DNA from 4 places in the Terribacillus sp. JSM ZJ617 genome. Region 3 is predicted to be linked to each of the others. Evidence: riboswitches for the same ligand, from Rfam matches in the RefSeq annotation. Region 3 holds a riboswitch; each other region holds the start of a gene.

Region 1 (7,849 bases), on a different contig from region 3:
GTTCACAGATGTCCTAATGGTAATTGTCAGCTCATGTTCTTCTCATGGCCAGCCTGATGAAGGCTGGCTTTTTTACATAGAGAAAAGCGCCCCCAAAAAGGGAGCGCCGATTATTACAAGGCAGCCGGACCTTGTTTTCCTGTATTGATATCAATTGTTTGCTGGATTGGATAGACGAATATCTTTCCGTCACCTGCTTTACCAGTATGGAGTGCGCTTTTGGCGGCTTTGATAACGTCATCGACTGGAACTGCACTGACGACGATTTCCACTTTTAGTCGATCAAATACATTCTGTACTTTCTTGACGCCCCGGTATAACTCCGTATAGCCTTCTTCCAAACCGCAGCCTTGCACATGGGAGAAAGTCATGCCAGATACTCCGATTTCAGCCATTTTCATTTTGAAAGCTTCAAGATCCGCTGAATTCCTAGTGATAATCTCAACCTTGAACATGTCACTCATATACCGTTCCTCCTTTTAATTAGTCCTGGTAAGCACGCTCGCCATGCATCGTGAGATCCAAGCCTTTTGCTTCTTCTTCGTCAGTAGCACGTGCTTTGAAGATAAGGTTGACGATTGTGATCAGGATGAATGTCACCACGCCGACAAAGGCAAATGTCGCGATGATGGCAACCACCTGTCTCCATAATAGATCAATACCGCCACCATAGAAAAGACCGTTGTGCTCCACTATTGCGTTAATGGAGTCGCTAGCGAACAAACCAGTTGCGATGCCGCCCCACGTACCGCCTACTGCATGCAGGCCGAAAGCATCCAGTGCGTCATCATAACCAAGCTTCTGTTTCAGCCAGCCGACACCCCAGAAGCAGACAAGGCCGCCGATGAAGCCTATCGGAATACTGGCAATCGGGGAAACGAAACCAGCAGCCGGAGTAATAGCTACAAGACCAGCAATTGCACCGGATACAGCTCCCAGCAGTGTCGGCTTTTTGTTGACGACCCATTCAATGATCATCCAGCCTAGTACACCAGCGGCAGCAGCAGTATTTGTATTGATGAAAGCATACATGGCTACATCATCGAAAGCAAGCTCACTGCCGACGTTGAAGCCAAACCAGCCAAACCAGAGCAAAGCGCCGCCGATCAAGGTGAAAATCAGGTTATGCGGTGCAGTTGAACCAGCATTTTTCCGTTTGCCGATGACGATGGCAACAACCAAGCCTGCAAGACCGGAGGAAATGTGGACAACGTTTCCGCCTGCGAAATCGAGTGCGCCCATTTCAGCGATCCAGCCGCCGCCCCATACCCAGTGTGCAAGCGGGGAGTACACGAAGAGTACCCATAGAACTGTAAAAAGAATGAATGCTGGGAAACGAATACGTTCTGCATAAGCTCCAGACACAATTGCAGTTGTCAGAATCGCGAATGTCATTTGGAACATCATGAATAAGTTGAATGGAATGGTGTGTCCTTCAGCTGGTTCGAAACCAACATTATTCAATCCGAAGAAGTCTAATCCTCCAATAATTCCGTTACCTGGTGAGAATGCCAGGGAAAAGCCGATGATAATCCAGATAATCGATACGATTGCCATAGTTGTGAAACTGTGCATTGCTGTGCTCAGCACGTTCTTGCTTCTTACCAACCCGCCGTAGAAGAGTGCGAGTGCTGGTGTCATCAACCATACTAAGACAGTTGCGACAAACATGAATACCGTATTAGCCATATCCATTTTCTCTACCCCCTGTGTGTATCTGTATTGTTTGAAAATTTAAATCTTTTCTCATTATAAGTGCCAGACAAAAAAATGTAACAAACTTGTGAGGTTATCTTACGTGAATATTTCTGACCAAAACGTGTAAGTGTTTTCAGTACTTTTGTCATAAAGCGTTACTTAAAATAGGACTGCATCTAAGAAAGATGGGAAATTTAGGGTGGTTTGTGCAGGTTGCTAGCGGGAATAGATAGTCAGCTGCGGAGAAGTGCTACATCGGGAGTTTGACAATAATTGTAAAGCATGATAAGATAGTTAACGTCTTCGATGTTTAAGTAACTTTATCGAAGATCATTGGCATTCTGCTATAGTTTTAATCAGAAGTACTTATTCAGACTGGAGCGGCCTAGGAGCCGTGAGGATGCAATAGAGGTAGGGATTGCATCGTTTAAGTGTAAACTACCATGTGGAACAAGTACCGCGGCAGGAGGATGTATTAGGTATCCTCTACTTACAATAGAAAAGTTACATTTTAGCCCCGCATTGGCATTAGCTGATGCGGGGCGTCCAAATTTCCAGGGATATTTATAGCGTAAATGGAAATTTCAGAATTTATAGTTGACTCATAAAATAACACATGCTACAATCCTGTTAACAAATAAATAGCAAGCTCTTATCAAGAGAGGCGGAGGGACTGGCCCGACGATGCCCGGCAACCTGCAAGCAGCAATGCTTATAAGGTGCTAATTCCTGAAAGTGCGTATGCACTTTAGAGATGAGAGAGACAAGTCGGTACATATTGCCACCCTGTCCTCTCAGGGTGGCTTTTTTATTTGAGGGGAGGAAGCGTACGGAACATGGAGTCACAACAGTCATACCAAACCGGCAAACTTCTCATCGGGGATTTTGAGCTTGAATCTGGTCATATCCTTTCAAAGGTAGAGGTTGCTTATGAAAAAAGCGGTCCTGAATCGGGAGAAACGGTGCTGGTCTGCCATGCTCTGACAGGAGATCAGTTTGCGGCCGGCACTAGTGCAGATCCAGGCTGGTGGAGCGGATTGCTGCAGCCCGGAGGTTTTATCGACACCGACCGGTATCAGATAATAACATTCAATGTGCTTGGCGGATGCAACGGTACAACAAGTGCCTTATCAATAGATCCAAATTCGGGAGAGAGGTACGCATCGGCATTTCCAGCTATCACGATTCGTGACATGGTTTCGGTTCAGCGCATTGCGTTGGGGAAGCTAGGAATCTCTCATTTGAGGGCTGTGATCGGCGGATCATTAGGAGGGATGCAAGTGCTGGAGTGGGGCGTCATGTACCCGGATTTTATGGATGTACTAATCCCCCTTGCAGCAACTCCTTTTGTGAGTGACTATGCGATTGCCTATAATCACTTGGCCAAGACAGCTATCACATCTGATCCGAATTGGAACAATGGTAATTACACAGCAGACAAATTACCTGCAGCAGGTCTTGGACTTGCACGGATGGTAGGAATGCTTACTTACCGTTCTGATCATCAATATAATGAGCGCTTCCGACGCGCTGCATCCCAAAGGGACGATGCAGCATACGAGGTGGAATCATACTTGAACTACCAAGGAGAGAAGCTCGTCAATCGCTTTGATGCCAACTGTTACATGACATTACTGGAGGCTATGAACAGCCATGATATCGGAAGGGGAAGAGGTGGCTGGCAGTCTGCTGCCCAAAGAATAAAAGCGATTGTACTGTCGTTCGGCTTCTCGAGGGATCTGCTGTTCCCTCCGGAAGAGATTAGCCGCTTTGCGGCGGAAGTTCCGGGTGCGCGCCATGTAGATGTAACAACAATCTATGGACATGATGGCTTTCTGCTTGAATTTGAGAAGTGGGGACATCATATCCGCCAGTTGCTTCAGCAACCTATAAAAATTTCATAATAGCTTATCAAGAGAGGCGGAGGGACTGGTCCGATGATGCCCGGCAACCTGCAAGCAGCAATGCTTGGAAGGTGCTACTTCCAGCAAACAAAGAGTTTGAGAGATAAGAAGTTCCATGCTTATGCAGCAGCTTCTTACCAGAAGCTGCTTTTTTCATCTATATATAATTGGAGGAATGACAAAATGACAGATCAAGTTTATAAAGCAGAGACATTAGCATTACACGGCGGGCAAGCACCAGATCCGACAACAGGTTCAAGAGCGGTGCCGCTTTATCAAACAACTTCTTACCTTTTCCATGATACAGATCATGCAGAGCGCCTATTCGCCTTGGATGAGCCTGGTAACATATATTCCCGTATTGGTAATCCGACGGTTGACGTATTGGAAAAACGGATAGCATTGCTGGAAGACGGCGTTGCAGCAGTCGGTGTCGCGTCTGGTATGGCAGCAATCAGCTACAGCATTCTCAATTTGGCAGGCGCTGGAGACGAAATCGTAGCAGCGACCAATCTCTATGGCGGAACGTACAATCTTTTCCAGACGACACTGCCACGCTACGGAATCAATGTTAAATTCGTCGATCCGACTGATCCGGAAGCTTTCCGCGCAGCAATTACAGACAAAACGAAGGCTGTTTTTGCTGAAATCATCGGGAATCCGAGTCTGCATGTACTAGACGTGGAAGCAGTAGCGGCAGTGGCTCACGATGCTGGTATTCCTTTAATCGTCGACAGTACATTTGCTACACCGATTTTGAGCAAACCGATTACGCTTGGTGCTGATATTGTTGTCCATAGTGCGACAAAGTGGATTGGCGGTCATGGTACTTCTATAGGAGGGTTGATTGTAGATGGAGGCAGGTTTGATTGGAATTCACCGAAATTTCCGACATTTACAGAACCTGATCCAAGCTACAACGGCATCCGCTATGCATTTGATTTTGGCACACTCGCTTTCAGCACGAAATTGCGTGTGCAATTGCTCCGCGATTTAGGTGCTGCGCTAAGCCCGTTTAATGCATGGCAGCTTATTCAGGGGCTGGAAACGTTGCACCTGCGCGTTGAACGCCATGTCCAAAATGCAGAAAAGCTTGCGACCTACCTGGAACAGCATCCGGCAATTGATTGGGTTGCTTACCCTGGGCTCAGCAGCCATCCATCGTATGAAATAGGTAAGAGAGTGCTTCCGAACGGTACTGGTTCGATTGTCAACTTTGGTATCAAAGGCGGCAGAAAAGCTGGTGCTACTTTGATCAACAATGTTGCGCTATGGTCACACGTTGCCAATGTCGGGGATGCCAAATCATTGATTATTCATCCTGCGTCAACAACACATCTACAGCTGGATGCGGAAGGACTCGCTGCTACAGGAGTAAAAGAAGAATTGGTACGTCTATCTGTTGGAATCGAGTCAGTAGATGATCTAATCCACGATTTAGACCGTGCCTTGGAAAAAGCGACGGGAATCCGTTCTGAGTCAAGGAAAATCGTCATCAATGATGAAGCCGTCATCCGGGAAGCACTCGGCAGTGCGACAGATGCGACAGGACGTCAGAAAACTATTGCAGTAGTGGGCTTGAGCAGTAAGGAACAGCGTCCAAGTAATCGTTTGGCACGGAAGATGCAGCGACTCGGATACAAAATCATCCCTGTTAATCCTGCCGAAACGAGTGTATTGGGAGAAAAAGCTTATCCTGATTTGACAAGTGTACCGGAGAAAATCGATATCGCTCAGATTTTCCGCAGTCCTGAAGCAGCTGTAGAACTCGCTAAAGAAGCGGCGGAAGTTCGTCCGGAAATCTTCTGGCTCCAAGAAGGTGTCGTTTCGCAGGAAGCCGCAGCTATTGCAAGAGAAGCAGGATTGGAAGTCGTTCACAATCGCTGCACATACAAAGAAGCACAACGCTTGCGCGGTTCGATCAGCACGTATGCCTGTGAACTGGATAATAAAGGAGTAACGATTGATGAATAAGATTCCCCTTATAGATAAAAGAAGTTTACTAGCTTTACTTAGTTTAGTTGTCATCGTCTTTCTGGCAGCTTGCGGAAACTCCAGCAGTGCATCAGGTGAACTAAAACAAATTCGCTTGGATTATGCCTACTACTCCCCAGCAAGTCTGGTGATAAAGAATAAAGGATGGGCAGAAGAAGCATTCAAGGATTCTGACATCGAAGTAACTTGGACACTCAGCCAAGGATCTAATAAGGCACTGGAATTTTTGAACAGTAACAGCGTTGATTTCGGATCTACAGCAGGAAGTGCCGCCTTGCTTGCCAAGGCGAATGGCAATCCGATTCAAGGTATATATCTGGCATCAAAACCAGAATGGACAGCATTGGTTGCTGCTAAGGACAGCGATATCCAAGAACCGGCAGATTTGAAAGGGAAGAAAGTCGCCGCAACTGTCGGGACTGATCCTTATATTTTCCTTCAGCGTTCTTTGCAGGAAGCTGGTTTGGACGAACAGGATGTTCAAATTGTAAATCTGCAGCATGCAGACGGAGCTAGCGCTCTACTGTCAGGTGATGTAGATGCATGGGCAGGACTTGACCCGCATATGGCGAAGCTTGAATTGGAAAATGACGCCCAGCTTTTCTATCGTAACGAAGATTTCAACACATATAATTTCCTGAATGTTCGGGAAGAATTTGCTGAAAATCATCCTGAAGAAGTGAAGGAAGTCTTGAAGCTTTATGACAAAGCAAGAGCATGGATCGAAGAGAATCCGGAAGAGACAGCTGAGATTGTTGCCAAAGAGGCGGGAATCAGCCAGGAAGTTGCTGCAAAACAGCTGGAACGGAATGATTTCTCGGAATCTGTACCAGGTGATACACAGCGGGAGATTCTGAATCAGTCAGGCGCTGTACTGGAAAAGGCGAATCTATGGAAAGGCAACAAAGATGTAGCGGAAACGGTTGATTCGTATATCGAACCGAAATTCGCACAAGAACTTGGAGAGGAATGATGATTTATGTGGAAGAAATTAAGAACACATCCTGTACTGCTCGGTTCCCTGCTGCCGATTGTTTTGCTGGCAGCATGGGAGATTCTGAGCAGAGCAGGAGTCATTCCTGCCTATCAGCTTCCCGCGCCTAGTGCCATTTTGTCGACTATCATTACATACTTGCAGGATGGTACGCTGCAGGATCATGTATTACTTACTGTTTACCGGCTGTTTGTCGGTTTCATCATCGGAACTATCGTAGCAATTCTATTAGGAACACTTGTCGGCTATTCTGAGCTTGCGGAAAGATTTTTCGATCCGCTGATCCAAGCATTCCGGAGCATCCCATCACTGGCCTGGGTTCCATTATTCATCCTTTGGATGGGTATTGGAGAAACATCGAAAGTTACATTGATTGCAGTCGGTGTGTTCTTCCCTGTTTATTTGAATATCGTTGATGGTATTCGCGGAGTGGATCGAAAACTGATTGAAGTAGGCAGAATGTACGGCCTTGATGGAGTAGCGCTTGTAAGAAGAATCATTCTTCCGGCGTCCCTGCCGTCTTTCCTAACCGGTTTACGAAGCGGTCTTGGATTAGGCTGGATGTTCGTTGTAGCAGCAGAGATTATGGGTGCCAGCCAAGGGCTTGGTTATTTGCTTATTTTAGGGCAGAACACATACGCTCCCGATGTGATCATCGCCAGCATTTTCTTGTTTGCACTGCTTGGTAAATTGACGGATTGGGTACTGAAGCTTATTCAGAAGCGATCGCTTCATTGGCAGGATACAGCATTAGCGAAATGAGGGGGGATCAGTATGACACTACAAGTGAAGGCACTTGGACGACGCTTCGGCGAAAAACAAGTATTGCAGCAAGTGGATTTCTCAGTCGGAAAAGGAGAAATCGTAAGTCTGCTCGGTACAAGCGGATGCGGCAAGAGTACTGTTCTGCGGGCACTGGCAGGTCTTGATTCGGATTATGAAGGCAATATCAGCATCCCTTCTGATCAGCGTGTTGGCTTTATCTTTCAGGAACCACGGCTCCTGCCTTGGAAAACAGTCTTAGCCAATGCCACTTTCGGCTTGAAGGGCGACCGCAAAGAGAATGAGGCAAAGGCACGGCGGTATTTGGAGCTAGTTGGATTGAAAGATGCAGAAAAACTATATCCACGGGAGCTTTCCGGCGGTATGGCACAACGGGCAGCTATTGCACGCGCGCTTGTGACAGAGCCCGATATCCTGCTTCTGGATGAGCCATTCAGCGCGCTGGATGCATTTACGAAAATGCAGCTGCAAGAGC
Region 2 (7,849 bases), on a different contig from region 3:
ATATTGGTTCGCCTTGATCAAAGTCGTAACAGTCATCATTTTCATCATTGTTGGTTTATTGATGATCATTGGAATCCTTGGCGGCGACTCACCTGGATTCTCCAACTTCACTGTGGAAGACGCACCATTCAATGGCGGCTTTCTGGCATTGATCGGTGTCTTCATGGCAGCAGGCTTCTCTTTCCAGGGAACAGAGCTGCTCGGAGCGGCTGCTGGAGAAGCAGACAATCCTAGAAAATCGATTCCAAAAGCGATTCGGTCTGTTTTCTGGCGTATCCTGCTGTTCTACATTTTGGCGATTTTCATTATCGGGATGCTCATTCCGTACACAACAGAAAGCCTTGCAAGTGATGATGTGCGTTTGAGCCCATTCACGCTTGTGTTCGAAAAAGCGGGTATTGCGTTTGCTGCATCTGTCATGAACGCGGTAATCCTTACCGCTGTCCTGTCTGCCGGTAACTCCGGTATGTATGCAAGTACACGGATGCTTTGGAACTTGGCGAAAGAAGGAAAAGCGCCAGCTTTCCTTGGTAAGCTAAACAAGAACGGCGTTCCTGTGAACGCATTGATTGCAACAGCAGCAGTTGGCTGTGTCGCTTTCCTGACATCCTTCTTCGGAAATGGTGTCGTGTACACATGGCTATTGAACGTGTCAGGTATGGCCGGCTTCATCGTCTGGGTAGGTATTGCTGTCAGTCATTATCGATTCCGTAAAGCATATATTGCCCAAGGAAATGACATCAAGGATTTACCATACACAGCGAAATTCTATCCGGCAGCGCCGATTCTTGCCTTCGTGCTATGTATCATCGTTATTGTCGGTCAGAGCTTCTCTGCTTTCACAGCAGATGGAATTGAATGGGGCACCTTGATTGCGTCTTATATTGGTATTCCAGTATTCCTGCTTTGCTGGATCATATTTAAAGTGAAAAAGAAAACGAAGGTGCATAAACTGGAGGAAGTCGATTTGACTACTCCGGCACATGAAACAGCACCAGAATAAGAAAAGCTGCCGGGAGACCGGCAGCTTTTTTATTAGCTATATTTAGTTAAAGATGATTGAAAACCATAGGAATTTGGGTATTTTATATGTAGATGAATAGGATTAATATCAAGACAATAAATCATTCCGCGCTCCAAATACCTTCCGAATTTATCCAAAGTAACAGTAAACGGAAATTTGTGATATTTGTATGTATTTTCTTGACTGATTTTATTACTAATTTCCTAATTTTCTTGTTTCTTTATTTGATTTACAAGTTATACTGAATTAGAGGTGAATATATGAAAATTGCAATTGTCACAGATAGTCTTACGAACTTGAGAGAAGAGGATTTACAGAAATATCCTTTTATATATTACGCGCATTTAAATGTTGTCGTAGATGATAAGTCCTATATTGATTTAAAAGAGATTACGAATGATCAGTTATTTCGTTTTATAGATGAGGGAGCTTCTTATTCTTCTTCCCTGCCTTCACCAGAGGTATTTGTAAACCTTTATGAAGAATTATTGGCAAAATACGATGCTATTATCAGCCTACATTGTACAGAAAATGTAAGCGGTACCGTCAATTCCGCCCGTATAGCAAGGGATTCCATCGAAGGTGCAAAAGAAAAAATTACCGTCATCGATACGAATTCGGCTTCTATTGGAGTAGAAAATATCGTCGTTAAAGTGTGTGAGCTCATGGAACAAGGTAAATCGTTTGACGAACTATTAGAGGCAATTGAATATTATCGTACACATGGACAGCTGTACCTTACGATTAATGACCTGACAACGCTAGTACGTACTGGTCGCATTTCGAAAACTGCTTCAAGGATCGGAAACTTATTGCATATTAAACCAATTATCGGTTTTAAGGATGCAAAATTAGAGGTTATGGGTAAGGTTCGTACCAAGAAACGTCTGTTAAAGTGGATGCTGGAAAGATTAAGACATGATATTGAACAATCAGGTAAACAAGTTGTTCGTATTACACATGTAAATTCCATTGACCTTGCCAATGAGTTAAAGCATGCATTGGAGATATGCGGTGATAAAGCAGAAGTATTTATCAGCAATGAAATCAGTTCTGTTATGGCAATCCATTTTGGTCGTGGCGGAGTTGGGGCAAGCTGGATGCCGGCGAATTATTCTGTTTAGCAAACAGCTTGTGATAATAATCAGTAGTATATATAGAACCCTCGAACAATTTAATTGTTCGAGGGTTTAGTTATGCTGTATGAAGTTTTTAGTATTAAGGCTGCTTTTGCGCACTTTTAAAAATAACGAAGCCTATCTTCGTGAAAAGATAAAGTGTAAATATGATAATTAGAGTCCTGCCTATAACATCACCATCGGTCATGTCAAAGCTATTTTGAAATAATAAATGACTATTAAAACAAAGATAAATTGCGATTAAAAGAGGAATAGCAATAAATAAAACAGCAATGACACGTCTGGCTTCCCAACTCATTATAATCATTCCTTCCATATATGATCCTTTTCAATATCATAAAAAATCAGGTAATCGATTCTTATACATATTCAGAGCATTTTTGCTTGTTTCTAAAGTGTGGATTGTCTTTGTATTGGGTGCAGCATAGATAATAGGATAATCTATTTCTCCATATTCTTCATTAATCCGGAATGCTAATTGCTCTTCGTCCAGTGAGAACTCGGATTGTATGCCAGGTTTGTTTCCGCGTGCATCCAAACGGATCCACTTATTTAAGTCTTTGATATAAACTCCATTTAGGGCATGTATGCAATATCCTTTATCAGGTGTATCAAATAGCGTCAATCTTTGGTAGCAAAATCCAGTGGGAACTCCTACTGATCTTAACATGGCAGCGAACAAATTAGATTTTGCATAACAGATACCTTCTTTGTATGTAAGGACTTCTGATGCTCTGCAAGTCACTCGCTTGCTTTGAATATCCCATGAGTGCGCTATACTATCTCGAACATAATGGAATACTGCGCTGACTTTTTCTATTTCGGACATTTGAGATGAAATCAGCTCACTGATCCTCTCTTTGATCAGAGGATGTGAGAAGTCGCTTACATCTGATTCATTCAAGTAATCATTGTAAGAATGTTTCTCTGGTATTGGATTCAAGTATCTCCCTCCCGCAATACATATGTATAAATATACCAATAAAATCAATTAGGTGGTTCATTAATTTTAATTGTGCTAAATCATTCTTATGCCCGCATATTATGGTTCTCTAAAGCAATTTACATTTGTTAATCCGAGTAACCCGATAAGATATATTGACAATCTAATCGTTGTCTGGTAAACTTTCTGAAAACTGTATATGTTTCTTATCCAGAGAGGTGGAGGGATATGGCCCATTGAAACCTCAGCAGCAGGTCTGACAACAGATACTGTGCTAATTCCATCGGTTCATAGCCGGCAGATAAGATGAATAGAGGAAGCCTCTCGACGCATCTTGCACGAGAGGCTTTTGTATTTGTCCCGCTGCCTACAGAAAGGGGAAGGCAACATGTTTGAATTGATTCGGGAACTATCCAAGTACAAAGGGTACAATCAGTCATTTGTTTCACAGATCGTCGATAAGATTACACCATTCGCAGATGAGATGCACTTTGACAGTCGGGGGAATCTTATTGTCCGTAAATATGGAGAAAAGTATTCGCCGAAGATAACCTTGCTCGCTGAGGTAAAGGAAGAGATTTACGTGGTGACGTCGATAACGGAATCGGGCGCGCTTGTAGCGGATGCAAACTATTTCTCGCTCACCTATGCTCAGGGGCAGACTGTACAAGTGGAGACTAAGGATGGATTAGTGCAGGGCGTGATCAAGACAGGTGAAGCAGAGCAGCATGCAGCTCTGATTGACATCGGGGCGAACTCAGAAAATGATGCGCGAGAGATGGGCGTTGAGCCTGGTGATCATGTAACGCTTTTTGATGATTTTCTGTATCTTGGTGACGAAGTGAGCGGAAGAGTCGTCGGGAAAGGGCTGGATAATAAAGTGGCGCCGGCAATTGCAATCAATCTTCTGCAGCAATGGAATACATCTGAAGGAGAAATCACTATCATCTTCTTTCCGATTCATAACAAAAAGCAGCTTACCTATCAGCTCGAAGGAGAAGCAGCCTTTTTTATCGGATCCGTCCCTCGCCAAAGAATTGCGCATAAAAGCCGAGGAGCCATCGAATTAGGAAGCGGCGTTGCGATCAAAGTGGCAGACAAAACAATTCCAATCAATCAGACTTTGAAAAATCAGCTCGTCGATTTAGCCATTGCTCATGACATTCCATTTCAGTTGGAATTCCTATTCAGACATCGTTACAAAAAGATATCCACTAAAATTCCGGTAGGCGTCTTGAATATCCCGATCGAGAATCTTGACCAGACAACACAGGTCGTATCGGTAAAGGATCTTGAGGATACGAATCAGCTGATTCAAACCTATCTATGGAGAAGTAAAGAACTGCAATTTTAATAAAGAAAAACCTCGTACAGCGCCCTGGCTGTACGAGGTTTATTTTATTTCACTAATTCGAGTGACTTCTCGATTTTTTCTTTATCATGTTTCAATTGTTTGTCCACATCATGCGCATAGTACATGTCATTTTTGATCATGTAATCTGCGATTTTGGCGTGATTATCAATTGCTTGATCCAATTGTTTCTTCAAAACCTTTCGTACATCAGGAGATGCAGTTTCTGTCAGTGCAACCGCATAGGTTCTGACAGTGGCTTTAGCTGAAACCAGTAATTCCGTCGCAATTAACTCATCACGCATTTTTCCTGCTGTCTTCAATTTTTCCGTGATACTCATTCCAATCACCTTCCTTTATTAAGATAGGACTTCCTGCAATTCCTTGATTGCTTTCTCTGAACTAGTTACATCATTATCCAGAATCATTCTCAAAGTGTCATCTTCGGCCAGGGATTGTAATGCATAGGATTTCACGAGGCAGCTTTGCTTCAGAGTAAGTACTTCGTGTACTTCCAACGTTTCATGAAGTGCTAATTTATTCTTTGCCATGTTAATCCTCCTCACGTGTTCTATTACACGGTATAGATAACCGGATTGAGCAGACAATAAACATCTTTCGATTGGAAAAAGACACCATTTTACTAGGAAGTAGTGTATACTACAGTTAATTTTCAAGTAGGAGGCGGTTCAGTATGAAACAGACTAAGACAGCATACAAGTCGCAAAGCAGGAGAGTCCTAGCAATCAGCTAAAGGGGAGCTTTTATTGAAGCAAGCATTATTGATTATCGATGCACAGCAAGCACTAATTGAAGGAGGAGCAGGAGAGAGACCTGTTTACCGAAAAGAAAATCTAATAGAGCAAATTAATTTGGTCATCACTAAAGCACAAACGGCAGATGCCGCTATCCTTTTCGTCCGCGATACAGATGTTGCCGAAGGAAAAGGAGCTGGATTCCAGATTCATCCGGATATTCAAGCACCGCCGGAAGCGCCCATCTTTGACAAGCAGGCAACAAATGCATTCTACGGAACAGGATTATTGGAGTTTGTAAAAGATGAAGGATTTACCCATCTTGTTATCATGGGCTGTGAAACCCAGCATTGTATTGACACGGCAGTTCGTACTGCAACTGTACAAGGCATGGATGTAACACTCGTAGCAGATGGTCACTCAACAGCCGGTTCTGATGTTCTGACAGCGGAGCAAATCATCCAGCATCACAATCAGATTCTGCACGGTCACTATAATGTCGACCATTTCTCAGTCGTCCGGCAGGCTGAGGAAGATCTGTTCGTGCCGACACATGATACGTATCGGTAAGGCCATCTACGAATAAAAGAACGAGGCTATGCCTCGTTTCTTTTATTATAGCTATAGGTTTGTCGGAAGAATGAGTTCTGCCCATTGCTAAATTAGATTAACTCCAAGTCAGAGAATGATATGGCAAGTGGACGGAAAAAGAAAACCATTTGAAACAGCATTTTGTCTACGTTCACAAAACTGTAAAAGGAATATTGCAAATTTGTGAAAACGTTCACAAATCTGAGCGCAATCTGATCCTTTCGCTTATACTACAAGTGTAGAAGGAAAAGCGCTAATCCATCTCAATCTTATATGTGAAATGTTTAACAAACTATTTTCATGGATGGAGTGTGGAAGAAAATGATCATACAATGGATTCGAAATAGTAAAGCAGCAGCGGCACTTTGGGCAGTAATTAGGATTTATCTAGGCTATAGCTGGTTAACAGGCGGACTTGGCAAACTGACCGGCGGTGGTTTTGATGCAAGTGGCTTCCTGCAAGGCGCTGTCGCGCAAGCCGGCGGAGATCATCCAGCGGTGCAAGGCTGGTGGGCGGTCTTCCTGGAACAGGTCGCATTGCCAAACGCAGGGTTGTTCAGCTTCCTCGTCATGTGGGGAGAAATACTTGTCGGAATCGCACTTATTCTCGGAGTCTTTACCAACTTCGCAGCTCTAATGGGAATAACAATGAACTTCGCCTTCCTGTTCAGCGGCACCGTCAGCACAAACGCACAAATGGTCTTGCTTACTGTCTTCCTGCTAGTCGCAGGAGCTAATGCTGGACGGTACGGGCTAGATCGCTGGGTAATGCCATACCTAAGAAATCACTACCCAAAACAAGCACCGAAAACGCCGACGAAGCCAATTGCTTCATAAATAAATATAGAACCTACTGCGATAGGCAGTAGGTTTTTTCTATGGCATCTAAGCTGTCAGAGAATCCAGTACACCATTCATTAAGACATGACAGTCTTGCATTAAAGGGATGGCTGTTAAGCTGTTCAGGATCTAAATAAACAATCTTGAAACTGCTTGAGATATAACTGTTATTTGTCATACGAAGATAGAGCTTGATTAACAGCTGTGTACGCTTGTCCGAAAGATGCCGATGAAGAGATGTCACCCGCGTACTCAAGCTGGTTTTTGGCATTTTGTGCGTGTGTTAAAGAACGAATCGCATCTTGCAGCATAGTCCCTTTATCACCATATTGTTCTATAGCTGTTTCCAGCAATGCAATACTGCTAGTTAAATCATTTGAATCAGGATGGTCAAACGTTCTTTCTAAGTTGTCTTTTACTTGCTGCAGTATTTCTTTCATTCTGGACACTCCTTTATGATTAATCGAGGTTATTCTGCGCATAAATGCAAGGGTTATCCGAAGATAAAGAAATCCTGATCATTATCTGTCAGAGTCATAAACGACTTATCTTGCCGTTGTGATGTATTGCCAAGACTCCCATTCTTGTATATTCTGGAAGTGGAGGTGATACCTGATGGCAACTGAGAGGAATGCTCATGCGTCAGAATTTGTAACAGCTCATGCAAAGCCTAATAGGAAAGGCGATACTTTGTGTGAGGAGTCTGTTTACTAATCGCCATTGTATCCTTTTCTGTCCGGGCTTTGCACTTATCTAAGCAATGAAAAAGATAAGGGAGCGAACAGAAAATGGATAAACGAAAAACTACAGAACAAGCATTCATCCGGAATGACCAATATAACTTCATCGCGCGGCAGGTGTCTCATATTATCAATGCATATGCTACGGTAAACCATAGGGATACACTGGACGGGGTGAAACTCCACGCCTTCTCAAAAGTAGAAGAGATGCTGCCGGATATGACAAAAGCGCAGCAAGTACTTCTTAACCGTCTCCTCGAATTGGAAGATGATCAAGCAGCAGAAGCATTTCTATCCGAGCTGAAGCAATATGTCATTCCATTTCGGAAGGTATCGAAGAAAACGGTGGAGAAGCTGTTTCCGAAAGCGAAAAAGCTCCAGATGCCTGATCTGGATGCGCTGGATTATCAAAGAGTGTCGTATATCGGATGGTTCGACACGCGAGCACATAAGCAGCACTTGATCG
Region 3 (7,849 bases):
TTGAACAAGGATAGCCAAGCACTCATGCACAGATTGACAACTAGCGATTCAACACATGTGAACGTATCAAACCATTAAAAGGCGGTGCATCCATGTATAAGAAAATCGTAGTGGCAATTGATGGATCCGACCACTCCTTCCTTGCAGCAGAGCATGCCATACAGTTGGCAAAGCTGCAGCCGGGAACCCACGTCGAAGGAATTCAAGTACTTGATTATGAAAAGACAAAAGCAGATGTTCTGCACAGCACGGATCCAATTCAACTGCAAAGCAAACGTGACGAAAAGCTCCAGCGTTTTCGCGATGCGTTCGAAGCAGCATCCATCCATTACAAACTGATCATGAAACACGGCGAACCTGCACCGATGATCTTAGAGCATGCACGTGATACTCGAGCTGATCTCATTATCATGGGCAGCCGCGGACTGAATCCACTCCAGGAAATCGTCCTCGGAAGTGTCAGCAGCCGTGTAGCGAAACGCGCGAAATGTTCTGTCATGATCGTCAAATACCTGCCGTAACAAAAGGCTGCTGAATGATTTCGGCAGCCTTTTTAATACCTGCTATAGTAACCAAGAGGAGTGATGTAATGAAGATACGAAAGCTTTACCCAACTGAAACCCCTCCCATGGACCTTTTGCTCGAAGCAGACCCTTCTAAAACAAAGATAGAGGCATACCTTCGTTCCGGAAGCAGTTTTATTGCAGAAATAGGCAATCAAATCTCCGGCATCTATGTTCTATTGCAGACTAAATCAGACACCGCGGAAGTAGTTAATATTTCAGTAAGAGAAGCCGATCAAGGAAAGGGTGTCGGTAAAAAACTCATCCACCACGCCATTGGGCAAGCCCGCATACAAGGCTATGCTAAATTGGAAGTAGGGACAGGCAATTCAAGTATAGATCAAATCGCCTTCTACCAAAAATGCGGTTTCCGAATGAAAACAATAGATCATGATTTCTTTCTTCGCAACTATGAAGAACCTATTTTTGAAAATGGTATTCAGTGCCGGGATATGGTCCGTTTTGACTACAACCTGTAAACGGCTTTAATTCTTGTTTAATTTGTATTATCAATTTCTACGGTCACCAAGGTCCTTTTGACTGGATTTCTTTAATAAAACTTCCATTTTTCCAATTTAATTCCCTTAACCATCTAGATATTTAGTAGGATAAGATTATAATAATAATGCTGTCTTTATTATTTTTATACTATTATCCTGATGAGACAGGGAAAGGAGAACTTATGAAGTTCTGTAAAGAATGCGGTAAAGAACTGAAGCCCGGCGCCCAGTTCTGTAATAACTGCGGCACAAGCGCAAGCGGAACACCCACTCCCCAGCGCCAGCAGCAAGCCGCGCCCAAGAAGAAAATGAGTAAGAAGAACAAGATCATCCTAGCGAGTGTCATCGCAGTACTGATTATCTTGTTTGCCGGCTACAAGACTGGAGAAGCAATGACCAGTAAAGATAAGGTGATCGACGAGTTTGAAACGGCTTTAGCAGAGAAAGATGCAAAGAAACTTGCGAAGGTCCTTACTACAGATGATAAAGAGCTCAAGATTGATGAGGATTCCGTACAGGGACTCATAGCTTACTACAATGAAAATCCGGAAGAATTGGACATTTTAGTAGCGGATATGAGAAGCCAAACAGAGGAAACAGTTGCGTATGCCACTGGTCCTATCCACCTTTCTAAGGATGGGAAAAAACTTCTTCTGTATGATAATTACGAAATTAACGTTCAGCCCTATTACATAACTCTATCTACTGCTTATAAAGATACGGTGCTTAAAGTAGATGGGAAAGAAGTTGGGCAAGCAGACGCAGATGATTTCGAAAAGACATACGGCCCATTTGTACCAGGTACTCACGAAGTATCAGCTGAACTGACACACGATATGATAGAAATGGCTGCAACAGAAAGTATGGACCTCTACAGCGAGGATACGAACCCATACAGTGACCTGCAGGTGGAAGGTTCTATAACAGAAGATACGAGGAAACAAATCATGGATCAGATCAATGCGGTCGGTGATCAGCTGGCAAATGCCAAAGCTGCCAAAGACACAAGTCTGCTAAAAGATGCCGGAAAACCATTTAAGCAGATGGTCCAAGACGAAATCGACAGTTTGGATTCTTGGGATTATTCCTACGAGGGTTCCTACCTATCATCGGAATTCGACCTGGATACATTTAATGTAACCAAATTGGACACCGGCTGGGCGGTAACAGCGGACGTCAGCCAAACATTCAATGAAGCAGAAATTTATGATGAATCGACAGCTGATTTAGAGAAGCAGTCCCACGAACTGAGTTACGTCATGGTTTATGACGAAAAAGCAAAGAAATGGCAAGCATATGATGCCGATTATTCCTATTTCAGCTCCATCGGTGATAACACCGAGATAGTGGAGAACAAGAAGCCTACGGTATATGAAGCGGATGGATCCAGTAAATCCGATGAAACAAAAACGGCTGGCAGCAGTGCTGAAGGAGATATTCCTGACACAGCAGTCACATTGATGGACAACTACCTGCATGGCTTAATAGACGCAATTAATGATGATAGTTTCAGCAGCGTTTCTCCATATATGGCAGAAGGATCAGCGTTATACGAATCCCAACAGACACTTGTTGATAATTTGACATCCAAAAGCATCACAGAATCCCTGGATGATTACGAGATTACCAGCTATGAAGAAGACGGTGATTCGGCAACTATCACAACAAAAGAAACAATTACAATCTCATACAGCGACGGCACGTCCGAACAACAAGATTATGATTGGACATACACAGCAGAGAAATCGGGAGACGATTGGAAGCTGACGAATATTGAGTAAAACAAAAGAGACAGGATTTCCTGTCTCTTTTCCTAATTAAAAGATTGAAAATTGATTCATGAGTTCTTCCATTTGTTCTATTAGTTCTTCCAGATACATTCTTTGAGCAATATACAAAACAATCATTGTGCAGATAGTCACAAATAAAGAGCTGTATACAATATCCAAGCCACTTCTGCTATCACGATATAGGCTAACCAACACAAGCACTGGAACAATGAAAAAGGTACCAACGAAACCAATAGTAGTAAACCACAAGAAAAGATTAATGTTTACTAGTGCAAGCAGGAAACCTAATGCTACTAATCCTAGGAAAGGAATTAAATAGCTCCCGTACCTAACTATTATAGATTTGAAGCTTGTTTCAATCTTTGAGAGTTTGCTCGCAGCAAATACCAAAACTGCCACCACGAAAACAAAAAACGCAAAGAAAATGAACGGCTTGATAGCAAACTCGACAAATGATAACTCAATGTCTAGTTCATCCGCACTTAGCATGTCTCCAAAAAGAGGTACAGTGCTTATTTCCTTTAATAAATTCTTCATCCCGATATAAACTGTCAATCCTAAAAACACAGCGAAGAGAATCATCGTGATGATGCTATTCGTCAGATTGCTAACACCGTAGCGCTTACCTGAGCTAAATGGGTGTTTAATCACATCAGCAAAATAATGGAAAAATGATAATGATGCCTGTTTTGTGACCTCAAGGTACTCATTCGCCTTGGCACTTTCACCCGATAAAACTGCCTCTTGCTGTGTGTGACCTGCTGCAGTTTGCCCTTGCAAAGCCGCACCGCAATTCTCGCAAAACTTACTCCCCTCTGTATTGTTGTGTCCACATGACGGACAAGCTACCATAAAATCTACCCCTTACCTAAAATATTGCACATTTCTCTATGTACTTCCTCATTATACAAAAAATAGGCCAAAAGAGGCAGTACTTATCAGAATAAGCATGTAAAAAGGCATATATAAGTCATCATATGTACACCTTCTTTTTTGTCCATCTTATCAACTTCCTACATTAAGCCTCTGCCTTAGCCTGTGCTCTTGCGGCAAGTCGATAATAGCGACCATCAGATGCAACGACGTTTTCTCCGTGAAGAAGAACTGTCTCACCAGACGGCAAGTGAACAAAAGGAACTGCCTCCCGTTTCTCCGTGAATTTGATTTCGCGTTTAACATTGATTTCTTTGCGCTGATGGACGAGGTTCGCCAAGTCCTCGACGATGGCACTGGCCGTCGGCAGGGCACCGGCACCTGGCCCTTGAAGCTTCAGCTTGCCAACCAGATCACCTTCCACACATACAGCATTATCTACTCCATCCACACTGTACAGCGGGTGTCCAGCTGTTAGGATGACTGGTTCTACAGATGCCGTCACTTCTCCACCCGCATTTTCAAGCATGGCAACATGTTTAATTTTCCACCCTTGTTCTGCGGCTGCACGGATATCTTGTGAGGAAACCGAACGGATTCCCCTGCGCGTGACCTTCTCCCAATCCGGCTGGGCTTCAAATAACAAATCACTCAACACCATTAGTTTATAAAACGCATCCCAGCCATCAACATCATTGGCGGGATCTGCTTCTGCAAAACCAGCTTCCTGCGCAAGACGCAGCGCCTCTCCAAATGGAAGGCCCTTATCGTACATTTCCGTCAGAATGAAGTTAGATGTGCCATTTAAAATCGCCTCTACTTTGACGACATGGTTAATATGCAGAAGCTGCTTCAGCGTCCCAATCACCGGTACACCGCCGGCGACTGCTGCTTCATATTCCAGCCGAACACCTTTATCCTTTGCCAATTGCTTCAACTCCGCGCCCCGGGAAGCAATCAATTCTTTATTCGCCGTGATGATATGACAGCCGTGCTGGATTGCTTCCGTTAAATAACTGAAAGCAGGCTCAATTCCGACACTCGCTTCGATGATCACATCAAGATCTGATATAGAGAACAACTCCGCTGCATCGTCTGTCAGCAATGCGTCCGTCACTTGCTGCGCATACTTCTGCTTTTCCCGCACCAAGACACCTGCCACATGTACCTCCTTCCCGAAAATCGCCTGCAGGTTCTCCTGATGGGAGCGGATCGTCCTCCCTACAGCGCTTCCTACTGTGCCGTATCCTATCAATCCAATCTTCACTGCTGTCATTTGCTTTGCCTCCTCGAATGATTTTCTGCATAAAAAAAGCCTCCCTGAGAGGACAGGGAGACGAATGTACCGTGCTGTGTCTTCTCTCATCTACAGGAATTAGCACCTATACAAGTCAAAGTTACACTTGCAGGTTGCCGGGCATCATCGGGCCAGTCCCTCCGCCGCTCTTGATAAGAGTTTTGTATTCATTTGTTATGAAGGAGTTTAGCATGAATAATATATAGAGTCAACTGAAAATTCTAACAACATTACCCAACAAGACTGTCATAAAGGGAACGTGCTCGGCTTATATCGGCCACACCATGAATGATTGCTCTGCCATCAGCAAATAGGACAATTCTATGACCATTGTATTGAAAAGCCAGCAGGTATTCATTAACAGTGATCTGGTCGACTGCACAAACCCACTCTTCAGATAAAGCTCGCAGGTTCAATGATTTTTTGACGCTAGGCCTTATATGGACAGCCTCCCTTCCGCAAAGGACATCCAGTCTCGTCCGGGAGGAGCCATTCAAAAAAGGCAATCCTGCATGTGTGCCGCAGCTGGGACAACTTGAATTGCGAAGGTTTTTCACGTCCACTCTCGTATATTCCCCTGTCCAAATATCAAATGCACATAGTTCTGCCTTTACTTCCTGACCGCATAAGATTCGTAATGCTTGTGTCACTTGCATCGCCGCCACCCATTGGACAATCGGGCTGATGATTCCTGCCGTATCACATGTTTCGCTTTGCTGCGGAAGCTGTTCCAGGAGACAGTGAAGACATGGAGTATCTTTATTGGCAAGTACTGGGTAGGTTATCCCGTAGCTGCCCACACATGCACCATATAAGTACGGAATACCGTGCTTCAATGCTGCATCATTGACGATTAAACGTGTCTCGAAATTATCGGTAGCATCCACTATTACATCAGCACCTTCAATCAAGTGCTCGATATTATGGTAATCAACATTTTCAATTACGGTATGCAGCGTCACTTGCTGATTGATTGCCTGTAGTCGCTCCTTTGCTGCAGAAGCTTTCGGCAAATAGGCAGCAGCATCTTGCTCTGTATACAGCTGCTGGCGCTGGAGATTATGGAATTCAACATAATCCCGATCAATAAGCATCAGTTCTCCAATACCAGCACGCACAAGCATCTCTGCAGAAGCAGAGCCTAATGCCCCCATCCCAATTAAGACAATTTTACCGTTTTCCACCTGTGCCTGCCCATCCTTGCCGATGAACAGCTCCTGTTTCCGATAACGATCCTTCATCAGGTAAACAAACCTTCATTCGGGCTGCTAGCTACTGCGTAATTTTTTTCGGGAATTCTTCCTGCTTCAAAACCTAAACGACCTGCTTCAATAGCCAGCTTCATCGCATATGCCATTCGAACAGGGTCTGCAGCTCCGGACACAGCTGTATTCAACAAGACACCATCCGCCCCGAGCTCCATTGCATACACAGCATCTTTTGGCGAACCAATACCAGCATCAACAATGACCGGTACACTGCTCTGTTCAATGATCATACGCAGGTTGAAAGGATTGATGATACCTTTTCCCGAACCAATTGGCGATGCACCTGGCATAATCGCATGTACTCCCAGATTCACGAGCCGCTTGGCCAAGACAACATCATCCGACGTGTAAGGCAGGACAATGAAGCCCTCTTCCAACAGCATTTCAGATGCCCGCAGTGTCTCTATTGGATCAGGAAGCAATGTCCGGTCACAGCCAATCACTTCCACCTTCACCATATCGCATAACCCCGAAGCTTTAGCCAGTTTGGCAATACGAACAGCCTCTTCTGCTGTCTTTGCCCCTGCTGTATTCGGAAGTAAAGAGTACTTTTCCAGATCCAGCTGTTCCAGGAAATTTGGCTGGGATGGCTCAAAGATATCCATCCGCCTCACAGCAAATGTCAGTATCTCTGCCTTCGAAATATCGACTGCCTTTTCCTGCACCTCAAATGACGGGTATTTGCCTGTTCCCAATAATAAGCGGGAAGCAAAAGTCTTCTCTGCAATCTGTAACATTCTTCATCCTCCTCCTACAAAATGAATCAGCTCGACTTTATCGCCATTTCTAATCGGCTGCTCTGCATACGAAGCTTTATTAATGATCTCTTTGTTCAGTTCGACAATCACAATCCTTTTCTCCAGGGAAAGTGATGCTAACAGCTGAGCTATAGTCTTGATATCAGCGGATAATTCCTGCCGCCTGCCATTCAGCTGAATATTCACATCAATACCTCCTCGCCAGTGTTCAATCTATCGACACGAAATGCTTCCTTCCATTCTTCCAGAACTTCATTGCTGCTTATCAAATCACAAATCATCTTGCCCGTAGCTGGGGCAAGCAGAATGCCATTGCGCTGATGGCCAGCAGCGATATACAAGCCCTTCATTTCTGGATGCTCACCAATCAGCGGCTTGCCATCGTATGTCTGAGGTCTGAGACCTGCCCAGCTTCTGAGGAACGGCATTTTATCAACCACTGGCAGCATCTTTCTCGCTTTCTCCATGATAGTCTGTAATCCGCCAAGCGTGGGCTCGGTGCTCCAATCATTCTTGACCTTTGTTGCACCTATGATCAGCTCATTGTTGTTACGCGGAACAATATAATGCTGATCATGGAATAAACTGCATGTAAGAGGAGTTTGAGTATTCGTAACAGCAATGCACTCACCCTTCACTGGAAAAATCGGCGTCCCCAACCCAGAACGCTGGAGCAAAGCATTACTCCAAACTCCGCTGGCAATCACCACACGATGTGCTTGCCATTCTCCTTTGGAAGTCCGTAACCGATAATGAGCAGATTCCTTCACAATCTCATCGACCCTGGTATAAGCGTTAAT
Region 4 (7,849 bases), on a different contig from region 3:
TTGATTTTGTCGTACCAGGGTCCAAGGCAGAAGTAGCTTCGTCACATAAAAGGATCTTTGGCTGATTCGCAAGTGCCCGTGCAATACTGACCCGCTGCTTCTGACCGCCGCTAAGCTGTGCTGGATACTGATGTTTTCGATCCTCTAACCCCACCAAGGCAAGCAGCTCATCAACTCGCTGCTTTATTTGTTTTTTATCTGCTCCTGCAGCTCGTAATGCAAATGCCACATTCTCAAATACCGTTTTTGAGGAGACTAGATGAAAGCCTTGAAAAATCATACCGATCGACTGTCTTGCTTTTCGCAGATTCTTTGGCGACAGCTCCTGCAAATCAACTCCATCAACAAAGACTTTGCCAGACGTTGGCTTTTCCAATAGATTGATGCAGCGCAGCAAGGTACTCTTGCCCGCTCCGCTGTATCCAACTATTCCAAACACTTCACCAGCTTCAACGGTTAGAGTCACATCATCAACGCCAATGATCTCCTTTCCCTTGCTGCTGTATTTCTTTGTGATGTTCTCCAGTTTTATCACCTTTCATCTCCCTCTCCTGTCGGTATTTTCAACTGTCGAAACTTAGTTGCAGGATGCCCAGCCGGTAGTCTGCTTGATTCATAGTCAAATAATTTTTCTCTCAATGTGCCTGATTTGTAGGACTGTTTATAAAGTCCCCTTTCTTGCAGAATCGGAATTACCAGGTCAACAAATGACTCCAAATCCCCCGGTGTAACAAGGTGGTTCAAATTAAAGCCGTCGACTCCAGATTCTTCAAATTGGTGCTGGATGCTATCTGCCACCTCTTCTGGATTCCCGACTATCAAGCTTTTGTCAGGTGTATCAAACCGCTTCAAAGCTTCGCCGACTGTCAGCTGCTTGGCTGCATCCTTTGTCAATGAGGCTGCTTTATAGTGGCCGCCTTCTGTCGTTTTACCATAAGAAAACGGCTCGTCAGGATCCTTTTCCTCAAATTCAGAAATGTCGTATCCGCTTGCACCAAATTGCGCCTTGGCAGCATCTGGACTCCAATGACTTGCATATTCCTGATACTTTTGCTGCGCCTCTTCTGTGGTTTCCGCTACGATGACACTCAGGAAGGAGAAAATCTTAATATGATCTGGATTCCGGCCATGCTTGGCAGCCCTCTCCCTTATATCCTCTGCGTAGTGACGGATACGCTCAGGCGTGGGCCCTCCAACGAAAACACATTCTGCATGCTTGGAAGCAAATTCCCGTCCACGTTCGGATGTACCTGCTTGATAAATCACAGGTGTCCGCTGCGGGGAAGGCTCACTCAAATGCGGTCCCTCTACCTGGAAGTAATGGCCTTCATGATTGATTTCATGTACTTTTTCAGGATTCACCAATACTTGGTTTTGCAGATCCTCAACCACTGCATCCTCCTCCCAGCTGCTTTCCCAAAGCTTATATGAAACCTCCAGGAATTCATCCGCAATCTCATACCGCTCATCATGCTTGATCATTTCGGTCAAACCAAAATTCCGCGCAGCGTTCGGAAGATATGACGTCACAACATTCCAAGCAACTCTGCCCTTCGTCAAATGATCCAGGGTGGAAAAACGTCGTGCATTCCCAAATGGTGGTTCATATGTAGTACTTACTGTAACGGCGAAACCCAAATTCTCGGTTACACTTGCCATTGCAGAAATCAATAGCGCTGGATCATTCAGGGGGACCTGCAGACCATCCCGGATAGAAGGAGCTTTACTATTCCGGTAAACATCATATATTCCCAGTACATCGGCAAAGAAGATTGCATCGAATTTACCGCGTTCGAGTAACTTAGCAAGATCGATCCAATAATTCAGATTCTTGTACTGACGATGCCGCTTACTCTCTGGGTGCTTCCATAACCCATGCGAGTTATGCATCGCACTATTCATATCAAATGCATTCATAATGATTTGCTTTCCCACTTTTATCCCTCCATTTTTAACAAATAAAAAGACCCCTTCTCGGATAAGAAGAGGTCTTTCTAAGTCGACGCAGGCGTACGACGTCCACTCTTCTCATCTTCCAAGCTAGCAGCTTGCTGGAATTGGCACAGTACTGCAGCAGTCTGTTGCCGAGGCTTCAAAGGGCCAGTCCCTCCACCTCTCTGGATAAGAAATGCTTATTGAATTACAGCTCAATATACAGGACAGTCCTCTGTCTGTCAATTGAGTTTTCTAAATTAAATGTATAATTGACAATATTCAAATTATGGATTATATTTATGCCGACAACCGAATAGATACACTTATCTAGAGTCAGGGTAGGAACTGGTCCAGCGACCCTGCAGCAACCGCTTTTCATGAAGCAAGGTGCTAATTCCAGCAGACAGAAATGTCTGAAAGATGAGAGAGAATGCTTACATAACGCCACCTCTTTCATTTGAAAGAGGTTTTTTACTTTATTGGAAGAGGAGAATGTTCATGCGAGAAACTGCCGAGAAAACAAAAGTGTTTGATCAAGTGATACAGCAAGCAAGAATCCTTTCTAAAGAATTCAAAGAACGCGCAGCTCATTTTGACAGCAGCGGCGAGTTCCCATATGAAAACTTCCAGGCACTTAAGGAAAGAGGCTTCTTGTCACTGACTGTGCCGACGGAATATGGAGGCAAAGGATTAAATCTTGTCGAGTACTTACAAGTTCAAGAGATACTTGCACAAGGTGATGCTCCTACCGCTCTATCATTTGGCTGGCAGCTCGGTGTTGTACTGGAAAACGCAGAGAGCAGACAATGGGATGAACAAAGTTTTCAGCATCTATGCAACAAAATCATTCATGACAAAATTCTTCTCAATTTAGTTCAGACAGAAAACGCCACTGGCAGTCCTTCAAGAGGAGCAGCTCCGACGACAACTGCAACGCTGGAAGGTTCCAGATGGAGAATTAACGGCCGTAAATCTTTTGCTTCGATGGCTGCTGCTTTGGACTACAGTATTGCTACCGCAACTATACTTCCATCTGGAAACAAAGGCTTCTTTTTGATCGATCATAGTTTGGAAGGCGTATCTGTGGAAGAAACATGGAATAGCATCGCAATGAGAGGTACAAGAAGCGATGATTTGATTTTGGAAGACGTAATTGTTGAGCAAGATGCGCTGCTTGTGGAAGAAACCAAGGGCAAGTCCACTACAAGAGGCTGGTACTTACAGATTGCGGCTGTTTACCTAGGTATTGCTGTTGCTGCGAGAGATTATACCATTCAATTTGCGTCAGAATTCCAGCCTGTTTCCTTGCCAGGTCCAATTAAGGATGTTCCAGAGGTCAGGAGAAAAATCGGCGAGATAGAATTGGCTTTGTTTAATGCCAGAGAAGTACTTTATGGTACAGCCAGGAAGTGGGTCGAGCACCCTGAAAAAAGATCAGAAATGAGTCCTGATTTAGCTGCTGCAAAACATATTGCCACCAATAAAGCGAACGAAGTCGTGGATCTATGCATGCGAATAGTTGGAGCCCGGAGTTTGTCTGCCGACAATCCGCTGCAGCGCCATTTTCGTGATGTAAGAGCTGGATTGCATAACCCACCTACTGATGATGCAGTAGTGTATTCGCTTGCGGATGCAGTCCTTCGGCAGTAAAAAACTCCTGAATCCATAACGGATTCAGGAGTTTCCTATTTACCAAGCATAAGCATACGGTGCTGCTCCGCCTGGACCCGGGAAAATTTCATCCAGCTGTTTTAAAACGGATTCATCAAGGTGAATTTCTAGCGCATGTAATGCACTCTCGAATTGCCCAACTGTACGCGGCCCAATGATTGGCGCAGTTATAGCTGGATTGGCAAGCTGCCAAGCCAGCGCAACATTATCCTGTGTTTCTCCTAGTTCTTCACATAGTTGACCGAATTGCTCCAATTGCACTCGCTGGGCATCGATTTTATCACCAATCTTATCACTTCGGCTTCCAGGTAATTTTTTAAGTGCATTTCTTCCAAGCAGACCGCCATCCAAAGGACTCCATGTGATAATGCCAATCCCAAGCTGTTCAGCTGCTGGCAATACTTCCAATTCAGCATATCGACAGTTGAGATTGTATTTATGCTGCTCGGAGACCAGACCTAAGAAATGGCGGTTTTTTGCTGCGCCTTGTGCTACCGCGAGCTGCCAGGCAGCAAAGTTACTGGAGCCCACATAACCTATCTTCCCTTGGCTGATTCCTAATTCAAAAGCTCCCCATAGCTCTTCCCACGTTACGGCAGGATCAATATGATGCATCTGATACAGCTCAATGTGATCGGTTTGCAAGCGCTTTAAAGATTTCTCAAGATGACGCCGAATTTTATAAGCTGACAACCCAGCCTCATCATTTGGACCATCGGCAGCATTATGCATGCTTCCGTATACTTTTGTACCCAGAACGACTTTCTCCCTCCGGCCTCCGCCTTGCTTGAACCATCTTCCGATAATTGATTCTGTAAGACCTCGATTTTCTGCACCGTATACATTCGCCGTGTCAAAGAAATTAATGCCTGCATCAAGTGCTGCATCCATCATTCGGAATGCATCCTTTTCTTCTGTAGTAGTACCAAAATTCATCGTACCTAAACAAAGCCTGCTTACCTTCAAACCAGATTTACCAAGGTATCGATAGTCCATCTTAAGGTCTCCAATCTAAATTTTATTGACTTAAGTGAATCTGTTATAGGTGTTTACCCTTTGCTACGGGATTTTGCTCATACGAAACCCAATCACTATAACTTCCCGCATATAATTTTACATTCTCGAACCCAGCCATTTTTAAAGCAATGTAATTAGGAGCAGCCGTTACACCTGATCCGCAATACACGATAACCGGGTCTTTAGTATCCAGCTCAGCAAATCTTCTTTTCTGTTCTTCGCCTTCTTTAAATGAACCCTGATTCAATCCCTCTGCCCAAAATTTATTGATGGCGCCAGGAATATGGCCAGCTACCCTGTCAATTGGTTCCACTTCTCCTATGTAGCGTCTTTCCTCCCTTGAATCTATCAATATGGCAGACTTTTTCTCTTGTTCGACAACTTCCTTCACTTCCTCATAGAAAGCCAGCATATCTTTTCTGATAGTCACTTTAAATTCAGTTGTTACATTTTCAGGTAAATCCTTTGTCGTCTTGTAGCCAGCTTCAACCCATCCATTAAAACCTTCATTTAGTACAAATACGTTTTCATGACCTAAATATTGAAGCTGCCACCAAAATCGGGAAGCATATGACCCTTCTCCACCATCGTAGGCAATTACCGTATGTGTGTTATCGATTCCCGCTTTCTCGATGTCAGATTTAAATTGGCCTATGTCAGGCAGCGGGTGTCTTCCGCCATGCTTTGAAACAGGAGCTGATAATTGTCTTTCTAGATGAAAATAAACAGCACCAGGAATATGGCTTTCTATGTAAAGACCTGCTCCTTTCTCCGGATTGCCTAATTCAAAACGGCAATCTATTATCCTAACTCGATCGTCATCTAGATGTTCATTGAGCCATTCCTTATTAACAGCATAATTCACCTTACATACCCCTAACTAATTTTAGAATAGACCGTGTATATCTCTTTTATATATACTAGATAGGAATGGATGAATCCTTCAAAAACTCAAAGCTTCCTTTAAGACTATAGCGTCGTTTCAGTTATGGTTAAACAGGAAGAATGACTTTATTAGTAGCATCAAATTCACAAAACAGCAGGATTCAATTTAATATACTCTTGCAACACAATTCTTTGAGTAAGCTCTTTAGCTCTAATCTTTTAAAATAAAAAGCCACCCTATATCGGGTGGCTTTCCAATAACTGAATTACATATTACGATTATACTTAGCGTTGAAGTCCTCGTCTGATTTAACAAGATAAATTACACCTTCAATTAAACCGATAATCCCAGGGATACCTGTCCAGCAGAAAACAACATATAAAATCCCCATACCAATTTGTCCTAAGTAAAATTTATGTATCCCTAAATTCCCTAGTAATATCCCTAGTACACCTGCAACAATCTTGTTCTTCATAAGCTACTCCTTTAGAAACAATAATATAAATACTTTTATAGTATAGCTCAAAAAAAGTAATCTTCATTATTTTTTTAGAAAACGGTTTAGGTTTATTTTAGGTTACTTAGAAACAAATCTCTATCAACTTCGACTTAGCAATCTCCCAAAGACCTTCTTTGTAATCTTTATCCCAATCACTAGTACTTAATTCAGGTATGTGCTCCGACGGGAAATTTAATCTAACAATATCTGCAGATTTACCCAAAAATTCTTTGCTGACTTCTGCTTGATGAAAAATGATCAGAGAAGGATTTATTAATGCGCCAATAGTCTGGATCAATTTAGCAACCAATAAGACTGACTTCTCATCATTTGCGTCAAATTCACTTTCAGGAAAAAATCGGTTATTTTCATTTAAAGGAATAAACGATATCTCCCCGCTGAACATCGTATGCCCTTTTACTAGTCTTCCATTGATCAAAATACCCGCGCCTGGTCCATTCGCACCCATGTATATATAGACAAGAGAAGCTTCACTGGATAATCCCCTTCTATTCCGGTAACCGATAACTGCAGCGTTCATGTCGTTCTCCATAGTTAATTCAACTGGAAGATTTAATATGTCCCTCATATTTTGGTTTGCATACATGGGATATCCGGGGATGTAGCTTATTACATCCCCTTTTACAGCCCCAGGTATGCCCATCGCAATTGTTCGGATGGACGGATCCTCTGCTATTTTTGTTTTCAAAAATGCAGATAATGATCGGGGTTCCTGCTTTAAGAAACTCCCCGCAGAAGCTTCGTGTATCTTGTTGCCGAAGGCGTCCGTGATGACATACTTTGTTTCCTCTTTTTCCAGATAAACCAGCAATGTGTGGGCAAAGTCAGGATTATAAGCATAGCTTTGTGCTCTCCGGCCTCCTGCAGATGGTAAAAGGCCCAAGGAAAGCACTTCTCCTCGGTCTACCATCTCCTGGATGAACTTGCTGGCAGTGGGAAAGCTTATCGAAAGAGCTTCTGTAACTTCTGCTTTAGACATACTATGAGCGTTCATCAACAATTGCCGGATTCCTCTTACAATGTTTGCTTTCACCTGATCCTGCATTGTCATCTGATCATCCAACGTACATCTTCTCCTTTATAGATATCACTTCTTATCCCATCTATATAGTAATCTCAATCACATTTCCTTCCGGGTCTTCTATGACACTCTCATAGTATCCATCGCCTGTAGTGCGCGGATTGCCACTGACCGTATAACCGTCCACTCTGATATCTTCAGTTAATCTATCAACCTCTTCTTTACTGCCAACAGAAAATGCCACATGCGCCCAACCCAATTGTTCTGGCAGGGCAGGCTCGTTAACCCCAACTTTCTTCATGATCTCCAATCTGGTTCCACTCGAAAAAGTAAGGAAATAGGATGCAAATCCCTTTTTTTCATTTACATACAGGCTGTTACTCTCTGCTCCAAAATAATGGGTGTAAAATTCTTTCATTCTCTCGATATCCTTCACCCATATGGCTACGTGCTCAATTTTCATTATCAGACTCCCCTTTCTGCAACACTTATTAAATTAGTTTAATAAGTGGATAAATGCTGACTCACTTCATCAATTGAATCATCTTTTGAATCGTAAGCAGAACCCCGTTCTCTTCGTTCGTTTTCGTAATGAAACTGGCTGCTGCTTTCGTATTGTCACATGCATTTGCCATTGCAAAGCTATAATCTGCTATGTCCATCAATTCTACATCGTTCTCGCCATCACCGAATGACATCGTTTCTTCTTTTGTGGCACCCACTAGCTCTTGCAGCTTTTGCACGGTTTTCCCTTTATGGACATCCGCTGCAGTAATATCCAGCCAAGCTGGTTCGGAAG

Evidence for each region. A riboswitch is a leader RNA that binds a small molecule or an ion and turns the genes downstream of it on or off. The one in region 3 is predicted to bind S-adenosylmethionine.
Region 1: it holds a riboswitch for S-adenosylmethionine, as region 3 does, so the genes downstream of both, ACH6C1_RS05025 (PLP-dependent aspartate aminotransferase family protein) here and ACH6C1_RS14990 (homoserine dehydrogenase) in region 3, are expected to answer to the same signal.
Region 2: it holds a riboswitch for S-adenosylmethionine, as region 3 does, so the genes downstream of both, ACH6C1_RS15600 (hypothetical protein) here and ACH6C1_RS14990 (homoserine dehydrogenase) in region 3, are expected to answer to the same signal.
Region 4: it holds a riboswitch for S-adenosylmethionine, as region 3 does, so the genes downstream of both, ACH6C1_RS12865 (LLM class flavin-dependent oxidoreductase) here and ACH6C1_RS14990 (homoserine dehydrogenase) in region 3, are expected to answer to the same signal.

The regions. Positions count from the first base shown of each region.
Region 1 is NZ_JBISEQ010000001.1:1,032,600-1,040,448, forward strand. It holds gene ACH6C1_RS05010 (P-II family nitrogen regulator) at 114-464, opposite strand; gene ACH6C1_RS05015 (ammonium transporter) at 484-1,695, opposite strand; SAM riboswitch class I at 2,348-2,459, shown strand; gene metX (homoserine O-acetyltransferase MetX) at 2,535-3,602, shown strand; SAM riboswitch class I at 3,604-3,712, shown strand; gene ACH6C1_RS05025 (PLP-dependent aspartate aminotransferase family protein) at 3,786-5,576, shown strand; gene ACH6C1_RS05030 (aliphatic sulfonate ABC transporter substrate-binding protein) at 5,569-6,570, shown strand; gene ACH6C1_RS05035 (ABC transporter permease) at 6,577-7,353, shown strand; gene ACH6C1_RS05040 (ABC transporter ATP-binding protein) at 7,366-7,849, shown strand, end outside.
Region 2 is NZ_JBISEQ010000005.1:30,652-38,500, forward strand. It holds gene ACH6C1_RS15580 (amino acid permease) at 1-1,003, shown strand, start outside; gene ACH6C1_RS15585 (DegV family protein) at 1,285-2,148, shown strand; gene ACH6C1_RS15590 (hypothetical protein) at 2,243-2,479, opposite strand; gene ACH6C1_RS15595 (transglutaminase-like domain-containing protein) at 2,498-3,106, opposite strand; SAM riboswitch class I at 3,310-3,414, shown strand; gene ACH6C1_RS15600 (hypothetical protein) at 3,495-4,460, shown strand; gene ACH6C1_RS15605 (spore coat protein) at 4,505-4,798, opposite strand; gene ACH6C1_RS15610 (spore coat protein) at 4,817-5,008, opposite strand; gene ACH6C1_RS15615 (cysteine hydrolase family protein) at 5,225-5,782, shown strand; gene ACH6C1_RS15620 (DoxX family protein) at 6,125-6,640, shown strand; gene ACH6C1_RS15625 (hypothetical protein) at 6,811-7,083, opposite strand; gene ACH6C1_RS15630 (FusB/FusC family EF-G-binding protein) at 7,432-7,849, shown strand, end outside.
Region 3 is NZ_JBISEQ010000004.1:279,662-287,510, forward strand. It holds gene ACH6C1_RS14965 (SulP family inorganic anion transporter) at 1-78, shown strand, start outside; gene ACH6C1_RS14970 (universal stress protein) at 93-521, shown strand; gene ACH6C1_RS14975 (GNAT family N-acetyltransferase) at 590-1,042, shown strand; gene ACH6C1_RS14980 (zinc ribbon domain-containing protein) at 1,246-2,844, shown strand; gene ACH6C1_RS14985 (zinc ribbon domain-containing protein) at 2,881-3,705, opposite strand; gene ACH6C1_RS14990 (homoserine dehydrogenase) at 3,872-5,002, opposite strand; SAM riboswitch class I at 5,086-5,182, opposite strand; gene ACH6C1_RS14995 (ThiF family adenylyltransferase) at 5,254-6,264, opposite strand; gene ACH6C1_RS15000 (thiazole synthase) at 6,264-7,028, opposite strand; gene thiS (sulfur carrier protein ThiS) at 7,032-7,235, opposite strand; gene thiO (glycine oxidase ThiO) at 7,232-7,849, opposite strand, start outside.
Region 4 is NZ_JBISEQ010000003.1:257,068-264,916, reverse strand. It holds gene ACH6C1_RS12870 (methionine ABC transporter ATP-binding protein) at 1-535, opposite strand, end outside; gene ACH6C1_RS12865 (LLM class flavin-dependent oxidoreductase) at 532-1,935, opposite strand; SAM riboswitch class I at 2,026-2,128, opposite strand; SAM riboswitch class I at 2,256-2,362, shown strand; gene ACH6C1_RS12860 (acyl-CoA dehydrogenase family protein) at 2,434-3,585, shown strand; gene ACH6C1_RS12855 (aldo/keto reductase) at 3,625-4,602, opposite strand; gene ACH6C1_RS12850 (sulfurtransferase) at 4,646-5,488, opposite strand; gene ACH6C1_RS12845 (TM2 domain-containing protein) at 5,775-5,984, opposite strand; gene ACH6C1_RS12840 (ROK family protein) at 6,091-7,092, opposite strand; gene ACH6C1_RS12835 (VOC family protein) at 7,133-7,513, opposite strand; gene ACH6C1_RS12830 (HAD-IIB family hydrolase) at 7,575-7,849, opposite strand, start outside.